Regions from separate parts of the Bradyrhizobium sp. CW1 genome, predicted to be linked through region 1. Evidence: predicted binding sites of a transcription regulator. Region 1 holds the regulator's gene; each other region holds the start of a gene.

Region 1 (3,871 bases):
GCAGCCTCGCGCCAAAGTCGACCGCGCCTCGCATCAAGGACGCAACGCCGGCGGACACCGACCTGCAAGCCGACGATTGATCTGATGGTGCGGAGCAACGCAGTGGTTCGGTGCGTCCGTTCGGATTCGCGGGGCGCAAACCACACCATCTCGCCGGCCACGGCCGGCGATGGCGATTCAATCCTGACCTCCGACCTCGTAGCCGGAGGGCGGCTCTGTCAGCCGATCGGCAGGTGCGTGACGGTCGGCTGCCTGTCGGCGGTGATCTGCGCCTTGTGCTCGCGCTCGGTGACCGACTGAGTCACCGGCAGTTGCAGCACCGTCGCGCGCTGGCCTTCGACGAGCTGCGTCACCAGCACGTATTTGCCGTCGGGGAATTCGATCGCATCATGATGGCGGTCGGGAACGTGCGGATCGATCTTGCCGAACTTGCCGACGCGGGAATTGATGGTGCGCGTCCAGATCCAGCGATTGTCGTAGCGGACGTCGTCGGCGAAGGCGAGCTCCGTCCCCGGCAGCAGGCAGACGGCGACGGACGGATCGGCTGCAGAGGCGAAGCCGCGCGTCGAGGTGCCGCGGAAGCTTGTCGTGACGATCGTCTCGCCGACTTCGGCGGGGCGCGACGCGACGGCATGTAGGCTGTAGTCACACATCGGGTGCTCCTCATGCTGGGATAGCAACCCGCGTCTCTTATCGAGGCGCAGGCCTCTATCAGAGTGGAAGCACGAACGCTGTGCTTGGTTGTGGGCAAATCTGCGGCTGGCTTCCGCAAGCCGCGATCACATTATCTTTCCCGAATTCAATAGGAACAAAGCTCGCCGCGATGCATTCGGGAGGCGCGTACGCGAACATTGCCAACTTGGCTGCAACGGCCGAACTTGACCGCTGGTCGCTGTTTCCTCGAACAACCGAGCCGCGAAGCGGTGCTGCTTGAAGCGGTGCTGCTTCGTCGGCGTGGCGAGGAGCCAGCGTTGGAGGAGGGGCCGGATAGTCTGTGCAGAACCAGAAAGGCTATCCAGCCGGAGCGGACGATGATCCGCTCCAATCTCTGACCGGCGATGCCGATCGGAAGCGCGCGAGGCGCCAAGCACCTCCGGCATGAAGTGCTTCCGATATGAAGTACTGCCGATAGAAAGGACTCCCGGTATCAGTACTTCCGGTAAAGCCCGATCAGCTTGCCCTGAATCTTCACCCGGTTGGGCGGCAGGATGCGGACCTCATAGGCCGCGTTGGCGGGCTCGAGCGCGATCGAGGCGCCGCGACGGCGGAAGCGCTTCAGCGTCGCTTCCTCGTCGTCGATCAGCGCCACCACGATGTCGCCGGTATCGGCGCTCTCGTTGCGCTGGATCAGGGCCATGTCGCCGTCGAGAATGCCGGCTTCGACCATCGAGTCGCCGCGCACTTCCAGCGCGTAATGCTCGCCCGAGCCGAGCATGTCAGGCGGTACGCTGATAGTATGGCTGCGGGTCTGCAACGCCTCGATCGGCGTGCCGGCCGCGATGCGGCCCATCACCGGCACCGCGACGGGACGTTCGCCCTCGTCAGCGGGCAGGCTCGCGCTCGCACGCACCTTGCCGAGATTGCCCTCGATGACGCTCGGCGTGAAGCCGCGGCGGCTGCCAGCGGCTGCCTGGAGCTCCGGCAGCTTGATGACTTCAATCGCACGGGCGCGGTTGGGCAGGCGTCGGATGAAGCCACGCTCCTCGAGCGCCGTGATCAGGCGATGGATGCCCGACTTCGAGCGCAGATCGAGCGCATCCTTCATCTCGTCGAAGGAGGGCGGCACGCCGCTTTCCTTCAGACGTTCACTGATGAACCGCAGAAGCTCGTATTGTTTGCGCGTTAACATCTCGACCAAAGTCCCCCGGTTGATGTCGTCCGATTCCGAGACGCTGAATTCGGCCATAAGCCGCTGCATGCTCGAAACAAATCATGAACAGACACTATATGTTCGATACATGTTCCGCAACTGCTTAATTTACCGTGAACAGAGCAAAGTGCGCGGAACGCGCGTTGCGGGGGCGCTCAGACGGGGAGCCGCAACACTTCGCAAGCCGTGCCGGCTTCGGCCTTCGGCGCGAATGGTGCGCGGACGAGAAGTACCTGTGCTGCAGCGAGATTCGCAAGCAGCGAAGAGTCCTGATGATTGACGGGAACAACGACGCGTGTGCCATCGTCACGCTCCTCAAGATGCGCGCGCAGATAGTCCTCGCGCTGGTCGTTGGCGCCGACGTCGCGGCCGAGCACGGCGCGTTCACGGCGATGGTGAATCACTGAACGGCCCGACAGGGCGCGAATCAGCGGCACCATGAACAGGAAAGCGCACACGTAGGACGATACGGGATTGCCCGGCAGGCCGATCACACCCATTGCGCCGAGTCGCCCGTGCATCATCGGCTTGCCTGGCCGCATCGCGATCTTCCAGAACGCCATCGCGATGCCTTCGTCCCGCAGTGCCTGCTGGACCAGATCGTGGTCGCCGACCGATGCGCCGCCGGTCGTGATCAGGACGTCGGCGCCGCTCTCGCGGGCGCGGCGGATGCCGGCGGTGGTGGCCTCGAGCGTGTCGGCGGCAATACCGAGGTCGATGGTCTCGGCGCCCTCGCTGCGGGCGAGCGCGTGCAGGGCGTAGCCGTTGGAATAGACGATCTGGCCGTGGCCGGGCGTGGTGCCCGGCATCACCAGCTCGTCGCCGGTGGCGAGAATCGCGACCTTCGGACGCCTGACAACGGCAAGGTGCGGATGATTCATCCCGGCGGCGAGCGCGAGGTCTCGCTCGGTCAGACGGCTTCCCTTGCGCAGGAGCACGTCGCCCTCGCGGAAATCGACGCCGGCGGGGCGGATGTGCCGGCCGGCGATCGCGGCTTCCTTGATCGTGATGCGCTTGCCGGCGGCGACCGTGTCCTCCTGGATCACGACGGCGTCCGCGCCAAAGGGAATGACGCCGCCGGTGAAGATCCGCACGGCCTCGCCGGCTCCGACCGTCCCCTCGAACGGTCGGCCCGCTGCGACTTCGCCGATGACGGTGAGCTCCGAATCGATCGTCGCGGCGTCGGCCGCGCGCACCGCGTAGCCGTCCATCGCCGACATCGCTTGCGGCGGCTGCGTGCGCCGCGCCACGACGTCACGCGCGAGCACGCGATGGTAGGCCTCGTCGAGGGAAATCATTTCTTCCGGCAGCGGCTCTGCACCCGCCAGCACCGCGGCAAGCGCGTCAGAAACCGGCATCAAGGCCACGGCGAAAACTCCTGCTCGGCACGTTCGGGCGAATGTTCCGCACGTCTTCTAGCCGAGCGCAGGCGCAGAGGCAAAAGCGGCTGAGCAGGCACAGTCATCCCGCCCCTTCACATTGTTCCGGAAGGCAGGATCAAGCGCGTCGCGGCATGATCCGAAGGAGGTCACAGATCGGCAGGAGAGTGGTCATGGAAGCGACGAAAATCATGGCAAGGCGAGAACGCGCCATGGCCTGAATCGATCAGCTCCCTGCCTGCCCGGGAGTTACGTCGGGCGCCTTGGATCCCTGATCCTTGTCGGGCAGCGGGTCGGCTTGGGATTTCAGGTCGGCGGCCTTGCTCACAAGCTTGGCGGAAAGGTCCGAATCTGAAGTTGTCCTCGCGAATTCAAGAAGAAGAGAGGCCTGCTTGGTGAGGTAGGTTTTGCCCAGCACGATGATGCATCCGTCCGTAGAAGTCCCAACGGACTCTAAGAGTCCGGAAGGCGGTATTCCGTTCCCGGAACTCTGTATAAAAATGTACAAAGTGATCCGGTTCCTCAATTTTTCAAAATTGGTCCGTCGGGCCGTGCCGTCGTGGGTTTCGCGACAACGGACCGTCGTCAAATGCCCAATGCCTTCAATGCGTTCCCGACGTCA
Region 2 (3,871 bases), 100 kb from region 1:
TCGGAAACGGTCACGCCGAGCGCGCTGACGCTGAGCTTGTTGTCGATCCAGGCGTAACCACCGGTGCCGTAGAACAGGACGTTGTTGACGGCGTAGCCGATGCGGCCGCGCACGGTTCCCATCGCATCGGTTTTGGAGCTGAGGGTGGTGCTGACGAGGCCGAAGCCGGGGACGGCAACGGGGCCGGTGACCGACGCGCTGACATCAGCCCAGGAACCATCGGCCTCGACGCCGAGCACGACATTGCCGGTCTGCCAGTTGTAGCCGGCAGTACCGCCGACGAAGCCGCCCTTCATCTTCGGGTCGGTCGAGGAATTTTCCCAAGCGCCGCCACCGACGATACCGAGGTAGAAGCCGGTCCAGTTGTAGACCGAAGCCATGGCCACCGGGGCCTTGGTGTAGGGGCGCGCCGCGAGATCAGCGGCCGAAGCCGGGGCGGCGAGAGCGAACAAACAGGCCGAAGCCAACAAAACCTTTTTCATTTTCAACTAATCCCAGTCCCAGTTTCTGATTGTGCCTTCCACGATAGGGAGGGCATCGGACTCACTTGCCCAACTGATGCCGTACTTACACCAGTGAAGCCGCAAGTTGTGTCACTCAAAAGCAACAACGGTCGGAAAACGGAACGGTTATTGACCGATTAATATTGGAGAACTGCACAGCAAAAGGCCGGCGCAAGGCCGGCCTTCGAATTGCGATATGTCCAGCGCGATCAGTACCTTGCGATGGCCGGACCGCCCCAGCGATAGTTCAAGCGCACCAGGCCCATGTCTACGTCCTGGCGAATCCGGTCGCTGCCGAATACCGCACCCGCGGGCGTTGTGAAGCCGATCGTGCGATCGCCAAGGAAGATGTGGTCGTACTCAAAGCCCAGCGACCAGTTCGGGGCGAAGCCGAATTCCAGACCGGCCCCGACCGTGCCACCCCAGCGAGTCTCCCGGGCCGAAGCCAGCAGCGCGCCCGCGCCGGGCGTACCCGCAGCAGCGTAGATGTCGTACTTGTCACCGACGACGGCGGCGCCGCCCTTCACGTAAAGCAGCACGTTGTTCCAGGCGTAACCGACCTGACCGGTGATGAGACCGAAAGCGTCGATGCGGGAACGGTTGCGATCACCCGTCACCAAAGCGGTACCAGGGAAGAGGGTGCTCACGTTGTCGCCCCGGAAGTCAGCCCAGTTGCCCTGGCCTTCCAGACCGAACACCCAATTGGCGGACTGCCAGCGATAGCCGATCTGGCCGCCGACGGTGCCCCCTGTTGCATTGTGACAGCCTTCGCCGACGAGAACGCCGGTCGCGGGCGTGACGAAGTCCCAGCACTTGTGGCTGGAGCCACCGCCGCCGTTGATGCCGATGTAGAAGCCGCTCCAGTCGTAGATGGCGGCAACCGCCGGCGGCGGGGCTTTGGTGTAGGGACGCGCGGCCATGTCCGCCGCGCTTGCGGGAGCCGACAAGCCCATCGCCACTGCACCGATTGCACAAATAAGAAGCTTATTCATTGCCAGTCTCCCCAGGTTTCGTCCGCTTCTTATTTCCCCGAAGCGGCTGATCAGGCGCGAGGGCCCATATGAACTAAGTCCGAGGCAACCGTAGCTCTACGGAGCGGCAGAGTCCGTCTCCCAAATGCAACAAGACCGGGGCAGTGCGAGTACCCATAACTTGCTGAATGTTAAGTTCTTTCTTCCATTTTTGGGAACCTACAAAGGTTCCAATCGACGTGTGCCTTTCCGCAACACATGTGGCCGATCGATCCCACGCCTTCAGATCTGTCTTCGCCAAGAACAAATCTGGAACGAACCGGAGGTCGATGCTATATGTGGGGATAACCGGAAGGGTGACGGCCTGATCGTCGTCCGCAAGTGTTCGGCGAGCGTATAGGGTCGCCTCAACAGGCACGGCGGAACGCGGGAGCGGACCGGCCTTCTTGAATTCAGTGGCATTCGGAGCGGAGAGCGGAGATGGCGGGAAGCGTCAACAAGGTCATTCTGGTTGGAAATCTCGGCAAGGATCCTGAAATCCGCCGCACCCAGGACGGGCGGCCGATCGCCAATCTGAGCGTCGCGACTTCGGAGACGTGGCGCGACAAGGCGACTGGCGAGCGCAAGGAAAAGACCGAGTGGCACCGCGTCGTGATCTTCAATGAAGGGCTCTGCAAGGTCGCCGAACAGTATCTGAAGAAGGGCGCCAAGATTTACGTCGAGGGTGCGCTCCAGACCCGCAAATGGACCGACCAGAGCGGTGTCGAAAAGTACTCGACCGAAGTCGTGCTGCAGGGGTTCAACTCGACCTTGACGATGCTGGACGGTCGTAGCGGCGGTGGCGGAGGCGGCAGCTTCGGCGACGAGCCGGGCGGCGATTTCGGCTCCTCCGGTCCGGTCAGCAGCACGCCGCGGCGCCCTGTTGCCGCCGGCGGCGGTGGCCGCAACAGCGACATGGACGACGATATCCCGTTCTGAGCGATTCCGCTCCAAGAACGCGGCGCCTGATGCGGACGCCCGGCCGGATGGGCGGCGCTTCTCATCTCATGTCAGAACATCCCACTAATCGACAGGACGGGCTCGGCATTTCCGGGCCCGCTTCATGTTTGGGGTGAGCTCGGATTGCGGCTTGGCAAACGCGCCGACGCGGCAAGCTCACCGCGCGGTTTTCCACGCGTGAGCGGCGATTTTGCAAGGCCGATGCGAGTGCTGTCCGAGACACCGCTCGCAAGGGCTTAAGTTGTTGGAAAAATAGGCGGAAAAAGCGCTTCCCAGAACGCCGCGAGGGTGGTTATCAGAGGCTCGATGCGCTATATGATTCCCAGATAAAACCTCACCGGATTTCCCCTTGGCTGACGACGACGACAAGCCCGGCGACCAGCCGGCGCAACCCTCGGATATTCGCCCCGTCTCCATCTTCGAGGAGATGAAGAAGTCCTATCTCGACTACGCCATGAGCGTGATCGTGGCGCGGGCGCTGCCTGACGCCCGCGATGGCCTGAAGCCGGTGCATCGCCGCATCCTGTACTCGATGAACGAGCAGGGGCACACGCCGGACAAGAAGTACGTCAAGTCCGCCCGCGTGGTCGGTGACGTCATCGGTAAATATCATCCGCATGGCGACCAGTCGATCTACGACGCCATGGTCCGGATGGCGCAGGACTTCTCCATGCGCGTGCCGCTGATCGACGGCCAGGGCAATTTCGGCTCGGTCGACGGCGATCCCCCGGCTGCCTATCGTTATACCGAAGCCCGATTGACGAAGGCGGCGCTGGCTCTGCTGGCCGACATCGACAAGGACACGGTCGACTTCCAGCCGAACTACGACAACAACGAGACCGAACCGTCGGTCTTGCCAGCCAAGTTCCCGAACCTTCTCGTCAACGGCGCCGGCGGCATCGCGGTCGGCATGGCGACCAACATCCCGCCGCACAATCTCGGCGAGGTCATCGACGCCTGCGTCGCGCTGATCGACAACCCCGCGCTCACCATCGACGAGCTCATCAACATCGTGCCGGGACCGGACTTCCCGACCGGCGGCGTCATCCTCGGACGGCAGGGCATCCGCGCCGCCTATCACCTCGGCCGCGGCTCGGTCATGATGCGCGGCAAGGTCGCGATCGAGACCATCCGCAAGGAGCGCGAGGCGATCATCATCACCGAGATTCCCTACCAGGTGAACAAGGCGACGATGGTCGAGCGCATCGCCGAGCTGGTCAAGGAAAAGAAGATCGAAGGCATCGGCGACCTGCGCGATGAATCCGATCGCGACGGCTACCGCGTCGTCATCGAATTGAAGCGCGACGCCGTGCCGGATGTGGTGCTCAATCAGCTCTACAGGTTCACGCCGCTGCAGACGAGCTTCGGCGTCAACATGGTGGCGCTCGACAGCGGCCG
Region 3 (3,871 bases), 3.9 Mb from region 1:
TCCGGTTTGGCAATCTCCTCCAGCACCGAGGCCGGCGCTTCGGCATTGGTGCGAACCTTCGGCAGGCCGGCGTCCGCGTAGCGGGCGAGCTGGATATCCCGCGCCGCCGCCACGCGCGCGGCGACTTCGGCCGAGCCCTCTGCGGGCGGCGGCAGGATCAAATCGGCCGCGGTCACCGCGGGAACCTCGATGCGCAAATCGATGCGGTCCATCAGCGGCCCCGAGATGCGGGCCTGGTAGTCGCCCGTGCAGCGATCGATGCGGCCGCGCTTGCAGGCATAGCCGGGCTCGAACGCATTGCCGCAGCGGCAGGGATTCATCGCCGCGACCAGCATGAAGCGTGCGGGATAGGTGACGCGGTGATTGGCGCGGGACACCGAGACCTCGCCGTTCTCCAGCGGCTGGCGCAGCGAATCCAGCACGCGCGGATCGAATTCGGGGAGCTCGTCGAGGAACAGCACGCCCTGATGCGCGAGCGAGATCTCGCCGGGCCGGGCGCGCATGCCGCCGCCGGTGAGCGCAGCCATGCTGGCGGAATGATGCGGCGAGCGAAACGGCCGCCGCGCCGTCAGTGCGCCGCCCTCGATCTCGCCGGCAACAGAGGCGATCATCGAGACCTCGAGCAACTCGCCCGGTGACAGCGGCGGCAGGATCGAGGGCAGGCGTGCCGCCAGCATCGATTTGCCGGCGCCGGGCGCGCCGATCATCAGCAGGTGATGGCCGCCGGCGGCCGCGATCTCCAGCGCCCGCTTGGCGCTCTCCTGGCCCTTGATGTCGCGCAGGTCGAGCGGCGAGCTTGCTGCTTCATGCACCTTCGGCACAGGCCGCGACAGCACCTGCGTTCCCTTGAAATGGTTGGCTATCTGGATCAGCGAACTTGCGGCGATGATCTGGATGTCCGGACTCGCCCATGCCGCTTCCGAGCCGCAAGCCGCCGGACAAATCAGCCCCTCCTCGCGCACATTGGCGCCGATCGCGGCGGGAAGAACACCGGCCACCGGCGCGATCGATCCGTCGAGGCCAAGCTCGCCCAGAACGGTGAAGCCGGACAGCGCATCCGGAGGGATCGCGCCGATCGCCCCCATCAGGCCGAGCGCGATCGGCAGGTCATAATGGCTGCCCTCCTTGGGCAAATCGGCGGGCGCGAGATTGACGGTGATCCGCCGCGCCGGCAGCGCCAGCCCCGAGGCGATCAGCGCCGAGCGGACCCGCTCGCGCGCCTCCGACACCGCCTTGTCCGGGAGACCGACGATCGCGAAGGCCGGCAGACCGGGCGCGACCTGCACCTGCACGTCGACCGCGCGGGCCTCGATCCCCTCAAAGGCGACGGTAGAAACCCGCTGAACCATGCCCGAACCAGCCTGCCCTTTTGCACAATTAGGGGTAGCAGAGCGGGCCAATTCTTGCAAGAACAATACAGGAACGGGTCGAGGGGCGCCGGAAGGTCCTAACCAATCGTAAACACGACGAAGACACTACGCCTCGAATGCAAGCTGCTCTGCTCAGCACATTCCAACGAATGTCCGCTACTCCTAGGGGTGCGGGATGGGCCGTGGTCTAACGGGTGAACAATTCAAATGCTTGCAAATCGCCGGAGAAGCGAACGACGGATGTGCACGCGGCTCGCCAAGATTCATTTTGGCGCGGGTTCGCTGCCGCGGGACTGCACGATCACGGATATTTCGGATGGCGGCGTGAAAGTCGTGGCGGAATTTCTGGAAGTGCCGCCGCAATTCACCATCATCTTCGCGCCCGACTATTCCCGGCAGTGCCGCCTGCGCTGGCGCATCGGCTGCGAGTTCGGCGCTGAATTCACCGACTGAGCTTTCGGAAGCGCCCCGCCTTAACGGGACTTTAGCGTTAATCGGTAAGCATCTCTGATCAGTCGCCGAGTGATCAGAGTATGTCCAAGCGTTTGTCCGTCGCCTCTCTTCCGGCGAGATATCTGTTTTCCGCGCTTCTGATCCTGGCCCTCGGCGGCTGTCAGACAACCGGCATCGAGGACATCACCGGCGCGCTCGGCGGAAAGTCGGACACGGCTGGCAGGGCCGAGGCCAAGCCGGACGTGAAGCCGGACATGGATGCGCTGCGCGAGCGCTATCGCGCCAAGCCTGGCGATCCCAACGTCGCGCTCGAATACGGCAAGGCGTTGCGCCAGACCGGCCAGCGCGCGCAGGCGCTCGCGGTGCTGGAGCAGGCCGTGCTCGCCCATTCCAGCAACAAGGCGCTGCTCGCCGGCTACGGCCGTGCGCTCGCCGACAGCGGCAGTTTCCAGCAGGCGTTCGACGTCCTCGGCCGCGCGCATTCGCCCGAGGATCCCGACTGGCATATCCTGTCGGCGCAAGGCGCCGCGCTCGATCAGCTCGGTCGCAACGAGGAGGCGCAGCAATATTACGCCGCCGCGCTGAAGATCGTGCCGGACGAGCCGTCGGTGCTGTCCAATCTCGGACTGTCCTACATGCTGCAGAACAATCTGCCGCGGGCTGAGGAAACGATGCGCCGGGCGCACGAGCGCAATCCCGCCGATTTCCGCGTGCGCGCCAATCTCGCGCTCGTGCTGGGACTCGAAGGAAAGCAGGCCGAGGCCGAAGCCATCGTGAAGGCGGACCTGCCGCCGGATCAGGCGGCGGCCAAGGTCACGGCGCTGCGGCAGTTGCTGGTGAAGAAGCAGCAGCGGGCGGAGAAGTAACTCGCTCGCGCGCGTCAGGATGCCGTGTCAGGAAGCCTTGGTCCGAACGCCTTGCTCAGAACGCCTTGCTCAGGATGCCTTGCGATGCGGGGCTGACCCGCGACCCGACCTGCCCTTCAGCTTCTTCAGCAGCGGCCCGAGCAGCGAGCGCTTCGGCTTCTTCACTTCGCCCCGCCCGGCGAGGCGGTTCGCCATGTTCTGGAACAGCTCGGTGGTGCGGTGGCTCTTGGAGACCTCCGCGATCATCTGGCCGTTGTTGGCCGCGGTCGAGAACAGCTTCGAATCGAACGGGATCACCGCGATCGGCTGGCTCTCCATGGTCTTGGCGAAGGCCTTGACCTCGATCTCCGCCCGCTTGGGCATGCCGACCTGGTTGATGCAGTAGAGCGGCGGCCGGTCGTTCGGCCGCGCCGCCTTCAAGACGTTCAGCATGTTCTTGGTGTTGCGCAGGTTCGCAAGATCGGGCTCGGCCACGATGACGATGTCGTCCGCGTTGACCAGCGCGCGACGGGTCCAGCCCGACCATTGATGGGGAACATCGAGCACGATGCAGGGCGTGGTCATGCGCAGCGTGTCGAACACCGCGTCAAAGGCCTCCGCGCCGAAATCGTAGACGCGGTCAAGGGTGGCGGGCGCAGCAAGCAGGCTGAGACGCTCGGTGCATTTGGAGAGCAGACGCTCTATCAGGGCCGTGTCCGGCCGATCCTGCGACAGCACCGCATTGGCGATGCCTTGCACCGGGTCCTGGTTGTAGTCGAGACCCGCGGTGCCGAAGGCGAGGTCGAGATCGATCACGACGGAATCGAGCGCGAGGTCGCGGGCGATGGTCCAGGCCACATTGTGCGCGACGGTGGAGGCACCGACACCGCCCTTGGCCCCGACCACCGCGATGACGCGGCCGGTGATGATGGTTTCGGACGCCGAGAACAGGCTGCAGATCGAGCGGACGACGTCGAGCGTTTCGACCGGTCCCACCACATAGTCGTTGACGCCGCGGCGGACCAACTCGCGATAGGGCGCGGTGTCGTTGGGATTGCCGATCACGACCACACGGGTGCCGGGATCGCAGACGCCGGCGAGGTCGTCGAGGCCCTCGAGGATGTCGCGGGTGCCGTCGGATTCGATCACGATGACGTTCGGCGTCGGCATCGTTTCATAGACTTCGATTGCCGCCGCGAGGCC
Region 4 (3,871 bases), 2.0 Mb from region 1:
GCGCCGTCGAGGGACGCATCAATGCACTGGCGCGCGTGCACACGATCCTGTCGCTATCGAGCTGGCAGGGCGCCGAACTCTCGAAGCTGATCGACGAGGAGCTTGCGCCCTATTCCCTCGGCGGCCAGATCAAATTGGCGGGGTCGGAAGTTCAGTTGCTGCCGGCAACCGCCCAGACGCTGGCGCTGGCGCTGCATGAGCTTTTCACCAACTCGGCGAAATATGGCGCGCTCTCGACGCGGAAGGGACGGCTCGCAATCGGCTGGCAGGTCGAGGACGAGCTGCTCACGCTGACCTGGGAGGAATCCGGCGGCCCGCTCGTCATGACGCCGAAATCCCGCGGCTTTGGTACGCGGAGCCTGCTTGCGAGCGTCGAGTCCCAGCTCGGCGGGCAGGCGCGATTCGATTGGCGCGCCGAGGGTCTGCTGTGCCGGCTCGAGGTGCCGTTGGTCCGCAAGACTGCCGCGACGACCGCGCCCGGCAACTTCGAAGCCGCCAGCTCCGCCGAATTGCAGCGCGCTTCCGGCTAACCGGAGGCCGCACTCTTCCTGCGCTGCGTCGTTTGCGGCTCGCGCGCGACCCGTCCTTCGAGCCAGGCTTCTGTTTGGGCGAGATCGCGCAGAGCCTTGGCATAGCGGCACGCCGCGCTTCGCTCCGCGCCGCGGGGCAGCTTGCGCGCTTTGCGGAGGATGTCCGCAGCGGCATTACGATAAGCCAGAGAGCGATAGAGAAAGACCACCTTACCCATATCGAATGTTCCCGTGTTGCGCGGTCATTCTCGCCCACCCGGCATGAACGTCGGATGAAGCGGACGATGACAATTCCTTCATGCGGGTGGAACCGGCGCGTGTCGCAGGCGTTGCATGCGAGATTGGGATAGAGTTCCATGCGCGCGAAGAAGTCGTCTGACCTGATCTCTCCCAGCGGGCTCGTCAAGCTGATGACGCACGCGATGATGGGCGCAGCCTTGGGACTCGCTTTCAGCCTCTTGCTCGTGCTGTCCAATCCCGGCGTCGCCAATTTGCTGAGTCACGGCGGAAGGCAGGCCGTTGTCGTTTTCGCCCTCACCTTGGTGACGACGTTCGCGATCGGCGCGACACTGACCGGCGTCGTTTTCATCCTGGCCGAGGACAAGCAATCTTGAACTATGCGTGCTTTACCGGAATTCTTTGTTCGGAACTCCTGCGACGAATGGCAGTTGGCTGCCTGCGTCAATTCAACTCAGGGAGTTCCCGCAGATGAAGACCACCAAGCTCGCTCTTGCCGTGATGTTGGCAACCGGCCTCGCCGCTGCACCGTTCGCCGTGCAGGCCAAGTCGCACAAGGCAAAACACGGATCATCGATGTCATCGTCGCAGACCACCACGGGCGCCAACACCAAGTCCTCCAAGGGTGCTGATCCCTCCGGTCAGGGCGGCTCCGGCCCCGGCTCCGACCAGGGCGGCACCATGACGAACAACAAAGCCGGCATGAGCAACACCAAGTAGGCGTTCGTCGAAAACACGAAGGCCCCGCGATCGCGGGGCCTCTTGCTTTGGTATTCGAACAGACTTCTCTCGGGCCGCTTCGTCAACATGCGGTATCGACGAGCCCCGCACCTCGCGTTGCGCGTAGGCTTCAGCTACGATGGCTGCCCAGGATGTCAGGATGAACGCCTGCAGGATCTGACTTCACCAGATGGTCGAGTCGTGCGCGCTTGCGCGCGATCAAGAGCTGGGCCGCGGCGTCGTCGAGCCCCTCGCGTTGCAGCTGCCGGATGGCAGAGCCCAGTTCGAGAATCTCGGCGCGCAGCTTTAGAATCCGGTATGCATCCGGATCTTCCTCCACCATGCGCTCCCAAGGCTCTCAGCGGCGCGCGATCACGCGCAGAGGACTACCTGATGTCTTCGCGGAACGAAGGCGCATCCTATCGCGGACATTCGGCAGGACATCGCCGCCACCTGCAGCCTTCCATTCGCCGATCAGCAGATTGATTTTCCGGCGCAGATCCATCTGCGCCAGGGCCTTCTCCGTGCAGTCCCGATCGCGCTCGACAAGCTCGCGTACGGCCGCCTCGACATCGGCCATTTCCAGCCTCAAGGCGCTGATTTTACGTCGAATTTCATTAATTTTGTTGTCCATGACTTGTTAGAACAAAATAAGAACATATAGTCAAGTCACGATTTCAGAAGGGAGAAGCGACATGCAGGTTCAAGGTAAATACGATGCCAAGTCTTTCCTCACCGAGCAGATGACGCGGGCGCAGGGCCTCCGGCTGAAACGGCTGAGCGAAGAGGCGTATCAGCCCGCGCAATACGCGCGGGATCTGTCCTCCAGCGAGGCAGCACGGCGCATTCAGGTGCTGGAAGCGGAGATCGAGCTGGCGGATTCGTTCTAGGCTAGGTCGCCCATCCGGAACGTTGCTTGCGCTTTCGGAACCATGCCTGTCCCGGATTGTTTTCCCAGGCCAAGGGAGAACATGCATGGCACGCAAGGCAAAGAAGCGCCGCTACTCGCGCAGCTCCGGCAGCGATGTCGAAGGCGAGATGAAGCGCTACAAGAAGGGGACCGCGAAAAGCGGACCGGGCGGTCGAGGCGGACGCGTGAAGAGCCGCAAGCAGGCAATCGCGATCGGCCTGTCGAAAGCGCGCAAGAAGGGCAAGAAGGTCCCGAAGAAGGCCGCGAAACGAAAGACGTCCAAGAAGACGTCAAAGAAGACATCTCGGAAAACATCCAAGAAGACTTCGAGAAAGAGTTCGAAGAAGACGTCGAAGCGCAAATCCTCCAAACGGTCGCGCTGACCTCAGTCAGATCATGCTGCCCGGCATGAAGCAGCGGATCGAAACGCCGAACGCGGTCTTCACCGGCCACACCATGGTGCGGCCGGCCCGGTTCGGCTCGGTGATCACGGCTTCGTCCGGTACCTCGACCCACTCGCCGTCGAGCCGCACGCGGTAATGTCCATTGTGCGAGTCCCAATCGGGATCGGCGACCGCAAACCCATCCGCATCCGAGCAGCACGGACCGAGATGGCTGCGCAGGCCGTCGAACCACGGCTTGAGAGGTGAGTCCGCGTAGCGGCCGTCGTCGCGCCCGAGAGCGTTTCCACCCCATAGCACGAGTGGCGCTACCAACGGCGCCACAAGCAGCGCACTTCTCAGCGAGAGCTTCAATCGATCCATGTCGGCACCGATCAAATACGAATTGCCGGCCGGCTCAGCGGCGGCAAGTTCGAAGTTCCACGCTTGCAATCGTCGGCGGCTTCATTGCCGCCGAGTCCGTACGAGATCCGCAATTGTGATGAGCGAACACGGCTTTTTCGGACGAAACCGGGTCATCCTCCCTGCCGTTAACGAGAATGTTATCGGCGATGTGCGGAAATCCTGAAGGCGAACGGGAAAGGCGGCCCGAAGGCCGCCTTTTTGGAGTTGCGCCGATCGACGTTCGCCTTATGCGAGCGGCACCGCCACGAACCGGGTCGTCTGCGCGCTTCTGACCTGCAGCAGCACGCTGCGCTTGCCGGACGATTTCGCTTGCGCCAGCTCCGAACGGACATCGCCGATATTGGCGACGGCCTTGCCGCCCACGTTGAGGATGACGTCGCCGGTCTGGATGCCGCGTTGCGCGGCCGGGCCTTGCGGATCGACTTCAGTGACGACGACGCCCTTCTGGCCGGCGCCCTGCACGTCGCCGGCCGGAGCCAGGCTGAGCCCGAGACGCGGCGGCATGCCGGCATCTGGCTGAGACTTGCCCTCGTCGGCTCTAGCCTGCCGCTCGTTCGGCAACTCGCCAAGCGCCAGTGTCACCGTCTTGCTGTCGCCTTTGTGGACGACATCGAGCTTCACGGACGTGCCCGGCGCCAGGGTGGCGATGGTGCGGGCGAGATCGCGGG

What was found. The regulator LexA, encoded in region 1, represses DNA repair genes until DNA is damaged. The targets are predictions, from matches to a motif close to TGTTCNNNNTGTGTTCNG.
Region 2: IVB54_RS19360 (single-stranded DNA-binding protein) is a predicted target of LexA. The motif match lies at 1,774-1,791, and genes of this name have one in related genera.
Region 3: IVB54_RS39370 (YifB family Mg chelatase-like AAA ATPase) is a predicted target of LexA. The motif match lies at 1,408-1,425, and genes of this name have one in related genera.
Region 4: IVB54_RS28735 (DUF3072 domain-containing protein) is a predicted target of LexA. The motif match lies at 2,129-2,146, and genes of this name have one in related genera.

What each region holds. Positions count from the first base shown of each region.
Region 1 is NZ_CP064684.1:3,847,337-3,851,207, forward strand. Features, by position in the region: gene IVB54_RS18840 (ComEC/Rec2 family competence protein) at 1-80, shown strand, start outside; gene IVB54_RS18845 (hypothetical protein) at 219-653, opposite strand; gene lexA (transcriptional repressor LexA) at 1,148-1,849, opposite strand; gene glp (gephyrin-like molybdotransferase Glp) at 2,026-3,237, opposite strand; gene IVB54_RS18860 (hypothetical protein) at 3,476-3,667, opposite strand; gene IVB54_RS18865 (HAD family phosphatase) at 3,835-3,871, opposite strand, start outside.
Region 2 is NZ_CP064684.1:3,950,364-3,954,234, forward strand. Features, by position in the region: gene IVB54_RS19350 (outer membrane protein) at 1-482, opposite strand, end outside; gene IVB54_RS19355 (outer membrane beta-barrel protein) at 713-1,495, opposite strand; gene IVB54_RS19360 (single-stranded DNA-binding protein) at 1,955-2,452, shown strand; gene gyrA (DNA gyrase subunit A) at 2,823-3,871, shown strand, end outside.
Region 3 is NZ_CP064684.1:8,251,333-8,255,203, reverse strand. Features, by position in the region: gene IVB54_RS39370 (YifB family Mg chelatase-like AAA ATPase) at 1-1,349, opposite strand, end outside; gene IVB54_RS39365 (PilZ domain-containing protein) at 1,578-1,823, shown strand; gene IVB54_RS39360 (tetratricopeptide repeat protein) at 1,904-2,689, shown strand; gene IVB54_RS39355 (AAA family ATPase) at 2,759-3,871, opposite strand, start outside.
Region 4 is NZ_CP064684.1:5,896,580-5,900,450, forward strand. Features, by position in the region: gene IVB54_RS28705 (HWE histidine kinase domain-containing protein) at 1-530, shown strand, start outside; gene IVB54_RS28710 (hypothetical protein) at 527-748, opposite strand; gene IVB54_RS28715 (hypothetical protein) at 887-1,144, shown strand; gene IVB54_RS28720 (hypothetical protein) at 1,239-1,487, shown strand; gene IVB54_RS28725 (hypothetical protein) at 1,618-1,830, opposite strand; gene IVB54_RS28730 (hypothetical protein) at 1,846-2,067, opposite strand; gene IVB54_RS28735 (DUF3072 domain-containing protein) at 2,183-2,377, shown strand; gene IVB54_RS28740 (DUF6496 domain-containing protein) at 2,463-2,780, shown strand; gene IVB54_RS28745 (hypothetical protein) at 2,787-3,161, opposite strand; gene IVB54_RS28750 (Do family serine endopeptidase) at 3,429-3,871, opposite strand, start outside.